2 regions of the Blastococcus sp. SYSU D00868 genome follow, and region 2 is predicted to be linked to the other one. Evidence: predicted binding sites of a transcription regulator. Region 2 holds the regulator's gene; the other holds the start of a gene.
What was found. Region 2 encodes LexA, which represses DNA repair genes until DNA is damaged. Its sites were predicted from a motif close to TCGAACANNTGTTCGA; they were not measured.
Positions count from the first base shown of each region.

Region 1: ACI79F_RS00110 (DUF222 domain-containing protein) is a predicted target of LexA. The motif match lies at 2,124-2,139, and genes of this name have one in related genera.

Region 1 is NZ_JBJGZO010000001.1:18,974-23,140, forward strand. It holds gene ACI79F_RS00100 (hypothetical protein) at 1-2, opposite strand, end outside; gene ACI79F_RS00105 (hypothetical protein) at 86-541, opposite strand; gene ACI79F_RS00110 (DUF222 domain-containing protein) at 750-2,030, opposite strand; gene ACI79F_RS00115 (SDR family NAD(P)-dependent oxidoreductase) at 2,215-2,985, shown strand; gene ACI79F_RS00120 (glycoside hydrolase family 16 protein) at 3,018-3,782, shown strand; gene ACI79F_RS00125 (alpha/beta fold hydrolase) at 3,784-4,167, opposite strand, start outside.
Region 2 is NZ_JBJGZO010000003.1:4,197-8,363, reverse strand. It holds gene hflX (GTPase HflX) at 1-225, shown strand, start outside; gene ACI79F_RS03370 (phosphatase PAP2 family protein) at 296-1,042, shown strand; gene ACI79F_RS03365 (hypothetical protein) at 1,014-2,117, shown strand; gene lexA (transcriptional repressor LexA) at 2,154-2,933, opposite strand; gene ACI79F_RS03355 (LysM peptidoglycan-binding domain-containing protein) at 3,241-3,777, shown strand; gene ACI79F_RS03350 (hypothetical protein) at 3,888-4,167, shown strand, end outside.

The sequences.
Region 1 (4,167 bases), on a different contig from region 2:
ACAGCGCGAGCGTGGCCGCCGGAGGTGTCGGGGCGGTGACGCCCCGGGGACGGCGGCGATGCGACTGCGCGACGGATGCGGACCCTCAGTACCGCGCCGCGGTGCCCACCCAGTCCTGGAGGCGCGCCGCCTGGTCCTCCAGGCGCCGGCGCGCGCCGGGCAGCGGCGGCGTCTCCGTCGCGACCAGCGGGAGCGTCGAGCCGTCGGTGAGCAGCAGTTCGACGCGCCGGTTCGATCCGAACCCACCCACCGAGTCGAGCAGCACCCGGTCGATCTCGGACCGGTCGACCCGGCGGGTGGTGAAGCGGTTGCGGACCTCGAGCGTGCCGTCCGTGCGTGCGCGGGCCCGGCTCAGCGCGGCGGCGGTGTTCACCGCGGTGATGCCGACCGCCACCGCGAGGAAGGCGACGGCGAACCACGGCGGGGCATCGGTGCCGAGGAAGACGACCACGACGACGACCCCCACCACCAGGGACGCCGCGTAGAGGAACGACGCCAGCGCGGGGGGCCTGAGCTCCAGGACGACGTCCGGCGAGGCCACGGCGGTGATCATGAGCGGCGGACGCGGCGCCCGCACCTCGGGCCGCCGGGACCCGGCCGCCCACCGAGCGGCGGTCTGCGGCCGACCGCCCGGGCACGCCACGTGCCCCGGCGCACGCCGTCTGCCCCCGCGGACGGTGTCCGTGGGGGTGTGGCGGTGGGGGGTGTGGCGGTGTGTCGGGGCCGTGTGCCGGGGTCGGCCGGTGGGGTCAGACGGGGACGAACGCGTCGTCCGGGTCGTGGGCGGCGTCGCGGTCGGGGAGCTCCTGCTGGATGGCGAGGGCCGCCTGGCTGAGGAGGTCGTCGCGGTCGATCAGGATCTCGGTGCCGTCGGGCCGGTAGGTGTGCCATCGCCCGTCGGCGTCGCGTTCGATGCGGTAGCCGTGATGGACCTTGCCGTGGTGGCGCTCGCAGAGCAGGCCCAGGTTGTCCGGATCGGTCTGGCCGCCGAAGGCCCAGTGGATGCGGTGGTGGGCCTCGCACCACCAGTGCGGGGCGTCGCAGCCGGCGAACACGCAGCCCCGGTCCCGCAGATCGAGCAGCTGGCGTAGCGCGGCGGGGACGATGCGGACCTCGCGGCCGCGGTGGATCGGTTCCCCGTTCGGGCCCATCACGATCCGGGCCACCACCGAGTCGCAGGCCAGCCAGCGGGCGCGGGCGGCGGAGATGGTGGCGCCGAAGCCCAGCTCCGCGGCGGTCTTGCCGATCGCGGGGTCGACCAGGTCGTCCAGGTCCAGCACGGCGGCGATGCCCGGGCGGCGGGTGCGCTGGATCGGCACCTGGCCGGCGGCGAGGGTGTTGTCGGCCCACTGCACCAGCACGTCGCCGCGGAGCTGGGCCGGGCTGCGGTCGTCGCCGGCGCAGCGGGAGGTCGCGGCCATCGGTTCGATCACGGCCTTGACCTTCTCCCCACCGACGGCGTCGAGTTCGGCGATCACGGTGACGGTGCTGTCGGGGTGGGTGATGATCCGCAGCGACCGCTGGGTGATCGGCTCCGGTTCCGGCCCGTCGGGGTCCAGCCGGGTCAGGTACTGCTGAACAGCCTCGGCGAGGGTCTGGAAGCTCTGCCCGGCGGCGATCGTGGCCAGCGCCTGGTCGACCTCTGTCAGGTCGATGCCCTGCTCGGCGGCCATCGCCAGGTGCTTCCCCGTGGTGATGGCGGCGATGGCGGTGACGTGCTCGACGCCGATCGCGCCCGAGCTGAACGCGGCGGCGGTGGCCGGCAGCAGCGCCAGCGCCCGGCCGCGGTGCACCAGCGCCGCGGCGGCCTCCTTCTTCAGCCCGGCGTGGGTGCGCAGCCAGGCCTGCATCGTCTTCAACCCGTCGTGCTCGCACGCCAGCCGCCCGTCGGCCGCCCGCACCGCGGCGGTCAACCGCGCCGCGATCCGGTTCTGCTCGGCGACCAGGCCGGCCACCTCGGTGAGCAGCTCGCCGTCGGGCAGCGCATGCAGCCGGGCGGCGTCGGCCCCCGGATCACTGGTCGAACACATGTGCGGATTCTATCGGCGGACCCTCTCTCCGAGCCGGTGAATCCGCAGCTCAGGCGCCTGTCCACAGATCCGTAGAAGGCCTTGCGGAGTTCACCGAGCAGGCGTCCGGCGTACGTCCGGCGGGCCGGTCGAGCGACCGTTACGGTCGTCGCGGTACCGGTGGCGACGACGGGAGTGAGCGCGCGTGGCGGACAAGGGCGTCCTGGACATGTTCCGGCTCGACGGCAGGGTGGCGATCGTGACCGGGGCGTCGTCCGGGCTCGGCGTCGTCTTCGCGCGGGCCCTGGCGCAGGCCGGCGCGGACGTCGCCCTCGGCGCCCGGCGGGAGGACCGCCTGACCGCCACCCGGGAGGCGGTCGAGGCGGCCGGCCGGCGGGCGATCACGGTGCGCACCGACGTCTCCAGCCCCGAGGACTGCCAGGCGCTGGTCGACGCCACGGTCGCGGAGTTCGGCCGGGTCGACGTCCTGGTGAACAACGCCGGCATCGGCACCGCCGTGCCCGCCACCCGCGAGACGCCGGAGCAGTTCCGGCAGGTCATCGACGTCAACCTCAACGGCTGCTACTGGATGGCGCAGGCCTGCGGCCGGGTCATGCAGCCGGGCAGCTCGATCGTCAACATCTCGAGCATCCTCGGGCTCACCACGGCCGGCCTGCCGCAGGCGGCCTACGCCGCGAGCAAGGCCGGGCTCATCGGGCTGACCCGCGACCTGGCCCAGCAGTGGACCGGCCGCAAGGGCATCCGGGTCAACGCCCTGGCGCCGGGCTTCTTCGACTCGGAGATGACCGACCAGTACCCCGAGGGCTACATCGACCAGCAGCTGGGCCGGGTGCTGGTCGGCCGGCCGGGCGACCCGATGGAGCTGGCCGCGGCCCTGGTCTTCCTGGTCAGCGACGCCGGCGGGTACGTCACCGGCACGACCATCCCCGTCGAGGGCGGCTTGCTGACCAGTTGAGCGCTGTCGGAGGCGGCCCCTACCGTGCCGCCGTGCCCGACACCCTCGACGAACGGTTCCCCGGCGGGGCCCTCGACCTCGACGTGTGGTTCCCGTACTACCTGCCGCACTGGAGCTCCCGGCCGGCCTCGGCGGCCACGTACGAGGTCCGGGACGGCGAGCTGCGCCTGACCGTCCCCGTCGACCAGCCGCTGTGGTGCGCCGACCTGCACGAGCCGCCGCTGCGGGTCTCCTGCCTGCAGACCGGCAGCCTGGCCGGCCCGGTGGGCAGCACCCGCGGCCAGCAGCCCTTCGCCGAGGGGCTGGTGGTCCGCGAGGAGCAGCCGGAGTTCCGCGGCTGCACCCCCACGTACGGCCGGCTCGAGGTCACCATGCGCGCCACGGTCACCCAGCGGTCGATGTTCGCCTTCTGGCTCTCGGGCATCGAGGACGTGCCCGAGCACTCCGGCGAGATCTGCGTCGCCGAGGTCTTCGGCGACACGGTCACCGGCGGGACGGCGGCGGTCGGCATGGGCCTGCACCGCTTCCGCGACCCCGGCCTGACCGAGGACTTCGCGGCGGTGCGCCTGCCCCTCGACGTGACCGCCGACCACACCTACGCCGTCGACTGGCGCCCCGGCTCGCTGGTCTTCAGCGTGGACGGCGACGTCGTCCGCCGGGTCGGTCAGGCCCCCGACTACCCGGTGCAGCTCATGCTCGGCGTCTTCGACTTCCCGGACCGGGCCCCGGCCGGGGAGACCGCCGTGCCCGTGCCCGAGCTCGTCGTCTCCTCGGTCGTGGTGCGCCCGCAGGGGTGAGTCAGCGGGCGGCCTCGCCGCGTGCCACCAGCCCGCTGATCCGGTCGACCAGCTCCGGCCACAGCGCGCGCGGCAGGTCGTGGCCCATGCCCTCGACCACCCACAGCTCCGCGCCGGGGATCGCGGCCGCCGTCGCCCGGCCGCCGCTCACGTCGACGAGCGTGTCCTGCGCGCCGTGGACCACCAGCGTCGGGACGGCGATCTCGCCCAGGTGCGACGTCCGGTCGTCGGTGGTCAGGATCGCGGCGAGCTGGCGGGCCACCCCGGCCGGGTCGTGCGCGCGGTCGAAGGAGAGTCCGGCGCGCTCGCGCAGCGCGTCCTCGTCGAAGTCGAAGCCCGGGGAGCCGATCACCCGGTAGGTGTCGACCGCGCGCTGCAGGGCCTC
Region 2 (4,167 bases):
GAGGGGATCGACCGGCTCCGCGAGATCGTCGCCGCCCGGCTGCCGCACCCGGACACCGAGGTCGACGTCCTGGTGCCCTACGACCGCGGCGACCTCGTCGCCCGGGTCCACCGCGACGGCGAGGTGCTCAGCGAGAGCCACGAGGCGGGCGGCACCCGGCTGACCGCGCGCGTCGACGGCGGCCTCGCCGCGGCGCTGGACGGGTACGCCGTCCCGGTCGCCTGACCGGGCGGCGCGCCGCGCCCGTCGACCCGCCCAGGTCACGGGTCGGTCACGGCGCCGGTACCGTGACCCGGTGACCAGTGGCGTGGTGCGACGGTCGCCGGGCGCCCCGTCCGGCGGGCGTCCGGTGCCCGAGCACCCGCCCGTCGTGTCGACCGGCCGGCCGCCGTGGTGGGCGCTGGTCGCGGCGCTCGTCGTCGGCACCCTCCTCACGGTCGACCTGCTCCTCCACGGCCTCACCCGCGACGTCGACGGTTGGGTCTCGGACACGGTCGGCGGTTGGGGGCTGCGTGACTCGGCCGCCTACGACCCGCTGTACTGGGTGACCCAGATCGGCGGGCGGGGGACCGTGCTGGTCGTCCTCGTCGCCCTGGTCGGAACGCTCGCCGTGCGCCAGCGCACGCTGCGCCCGCTGCTGCGGGTGGTCGTCGCGCTCGTCCTGCTGACGGTCGCGGTGTACAGCCTCAAGTACGCGATCGGGCGGACCGCCCCCGGGCACGCCGGCGACTTCCTGCACCACCCCGACGGCCAGTCCTTCCCCTCCGGGCACCTGGCCAACGCGGTGCTGCTGTGGGGCGTCGCCCGGTGGCAGGCGGTGCAGTACGGCCTCGCGCCGTGGCTGCAGCGCCTCTTCTGGGGCCTGGCGGTGGTCGGGCCGGTGCTGTGCGCGCTGGCCATGATCGCGCTGGACTTCCACTGGCTGAGCGACGCCGTGGTGGGGGCGGCCGTGGGCGTCGTGCTGTTGGGCGTGGTTCACGCGCTGGACGCGAAGGTCCTGTCACGCTGGGTGGGTGCCCGAGCAGGCCGTCTGTTGTCGTGACCGCGCGCGGACGGCGCGGTTCCCGGCGCAGGCCGCGCTGACCGTCGCGGTCCTGACCGCCGGCCCGCTCGCCGCCTCCGCGGTCACCGCCCCGGCCGCGCGCGCGGAGGCCGCCCCCGACCCGGTCGTGCAGTGCGAGATCACCGATCCGGGCCTGACGGAGCTGTCCGGGCTCGTGGTCGGCGCCGACGGCACGATGCTGGCCATCAACGACGGCGGTGACCAGGTCGCCGTGCACGTCGTCGACCCCACGTGCCGGGTCACCGGCGTGCACACCGCCGCCGTGGACCCCTACGACCCCGAGGACCTCGCGGTCGGCGGCGACGGGACGGTCTGGCTCGCCGACACCGGCGACAACACCGGCAACCGGTCGACGGTCGCGCTGCTCGCCCTCCGCCCGGACGGCTCCACCGCGGTGTACCGGCTCACCTATCCCGACGGGCCCCACGACGCCGAGGCCCTGCTGCTCGCCCCCGACGGCACGCCCTACATCGTGACCAAGGAGGTGCTCGGCTCCAGCGACGTCTACCGGCCGGTGGCCGCGCTCGAGGAGGCCGGCACCGTGGGCCTGGTCGAGGTGGCCTCGGTGGACCTGACCCTCACCGGCACCCCCGGCGGGCCGGTCGGCCGCGCCGGCCAGCTGCTCGTCACCGGGGGAGCGGTCGCGGCCGACGGCTCGGCGCTGGCGCTGCGCACCTACACCGACGCGTACGTGTGGCCGCTGGCCGGGTCGGACGTGGCCGGCGCGCTGGCGGCGGAGCCCACGCGGATCGCGCTGCCGGAGTCGCCGCAGGGGGAGGCGATCAGCTTCTCCGCCGACGGCGCCTCGCTCGTGGTGGCCAGCGAGGGGCTGCCCAGCGCGGTCACCGTCGTCCCGGTGCCGGCGGGGACCGCGGCGTCCGGCGCCACGGGCGCGCCGGACGGCTCCCTCGACGACGTGCTCACCGGGTCCGACGACGGCGTCTCCCCGGCGGCCGCGGGCGCGGTCGCCGTCGTGGTGGCCACCCTGGTCGTCTGGCTGCTCGGCCGGTTCCGCCGCCGCGGCGCGCCCCCCGGCGGGGCGCCCCGCCCCTGACCCGGCGCGGCCGCGGGCGGCCCGCCGGAGCCGGGGTCAGACGCGCCGCAGGACGGTGACCACGCGGCCGAGGACGGTCGCGTCGTCGCCGGGGATCGGCTCGTAGGCGGGGTTGTGCGGCAGCAGCCACACGTGCCCGTCCTTGCGCTTGTAGGTCTTCACCGTCGCCTCGCCGTCGATCATCGCGGCGACGATCTCGCCGTTCTCGGCGGTCGGCTGCTGCCGCACGACGACCCAGTCGCCGTCGCAGATCGCCGCCTCGATCATCGAGTCACCGGTGACCTTCAGCATGAAGAGGGTGCCCTCGCCGACCAGCTCGCGGGGCAGCGGGAAGACGTCCTCCACGGCCTGCTCGGCCAGCACCGGGCCACCGGCGGCGATGCGGCCGACCAGCGGCACGTAGGTCGGCGCGGGGCTCGCCGTGTCCTCGGCCACCGGCGGCGGGGCGGCGGTCGCGCCGGTGGCGGCCGCGATCTCGCCGGGGAGCCGCACGTCGAGGGCCCGGGGGCGGTTCGGGTCGCGCCGCAGCCAGCCCTTCTTCTGCAGGACGGAGAGCTGGTGGGCCACCGAGGAGGCCGAGGACAGGCCCACGGCCTCGCCGATCTCGCGCACCGACGGCGGGTAGCCGCGGCGGTCGATGGAGTCGCGGATGACCTCCAGCACGCGGCGCTGCCGCTGGGTCAGCCCGTCGCCCGCCTCGCCCCGGTCCGGGAAGGTCCGCACCTCCCTGGCCACGGCCGGCGTCGGCCCGGTCGTCGTGCCGCCCGCGCGGCGCGACCCGCCGCGTCCCCCCGACGTCCCGCTCGTGCCCGCCACGTCTCCTCCTCGCCGGCCGTGTCGCCACGGCTCGTCCGTCCACCCCCGTGGCCGCCTGCCGTGTCCGTGCCGCGGCCGCCGTCCGGCGGTGGTGCCCAGTCGGACGGTAGCGCGTCGGGGCGCCGTCCTCAAACACATGTTCGAAATCCGCTCGTGTCGGGTCGATCCTGTCGGCCCGGTGCGGTAGACATCGCACAGACGTTCGGATCGAACGGCTGTTCGAACCCGCGGGTGCGGCCGCGGGCGGTGGCGGAGGAGGCGCTGGGTGGCTGGCAGGGCGCGCGGGGCGGCGGTCCCCGGATGGGGCGTGGACGGGTCGGGCGGGGTCCCCGCGGGGCAGCGGGGCACGGGGCTGCGGGTGGCCGGCCCGGTGCGCCCGCTGGGCGAGCGCGCGGGCGGCCGTCCGGCGGTCCGCGCGGCGGGGCCGGTGGCCGGCGCCCCGCCGCTGCGCCGGGACGCGGTCCGTCCCGGGGCGCGACCGGTGCGCCTGGAGGTGCGCCCCGCGCGTCCGGGCCCCGGCCGTCCCGCCGGGGCGTCGCGGCCGCGGCCGGTGCGGTCGCCGGTCCGGCTGACCCGGCGCGGGAGGTGCGTCCTCGGGGCGCTCGCCCTCGGCGTGGCCGCCCTCGCCTTCCTCGTGCTGTCGGCACTGCTCGGTCCCGGCGGGGAGCTGGAGCTGGCCGGGGGCAGCAGCGTCGTCGTCCAGCCGGGGGACACCGTGTGGTCGATCGCCACGGCGGTGGCCGACCCGGGCGAGGACGTGCGGGCCGTCGTCGACGCGATCGAACGGCTCAACGACCTCGAGGGCGCCGTCGTCGTGGCCGGCCAGGTGCTCGAGGTCCCGTGACCGCGGCGCGCCGGGTCGCGACATCCACGATTCGGGAGCGCGATCTTCGTCAACCCTCGGGGCGGCGTCCTGCCCGGGAGGAGCGGGGGAGCCGACCTACCGTCTCGCTCGTGCCAGTAGACGTGCGCGGCCGAGCAGCGGTCACCATCGCCCAGCCCCTCGACGCCGAGGTGTTCGTGGCGGGCTCCTGGGTGCCCGGCGCCGTCCTCGGCTGGCGGCACGACGAGGCCGGCGGATGTCAGGCGCAGGTGCGCGTCGGCCAGGGCGGCCACCGGCAGGAGCGGTGGGTGGAGCTGCCCGCGGTCCGGCTGCCCGAGCGGGACGCGGTCCCGGCGGGGGCCGCACCCGCGCCGGCCGCGGCGCCGCCACCCGCGGAGACGGTCGTGATGA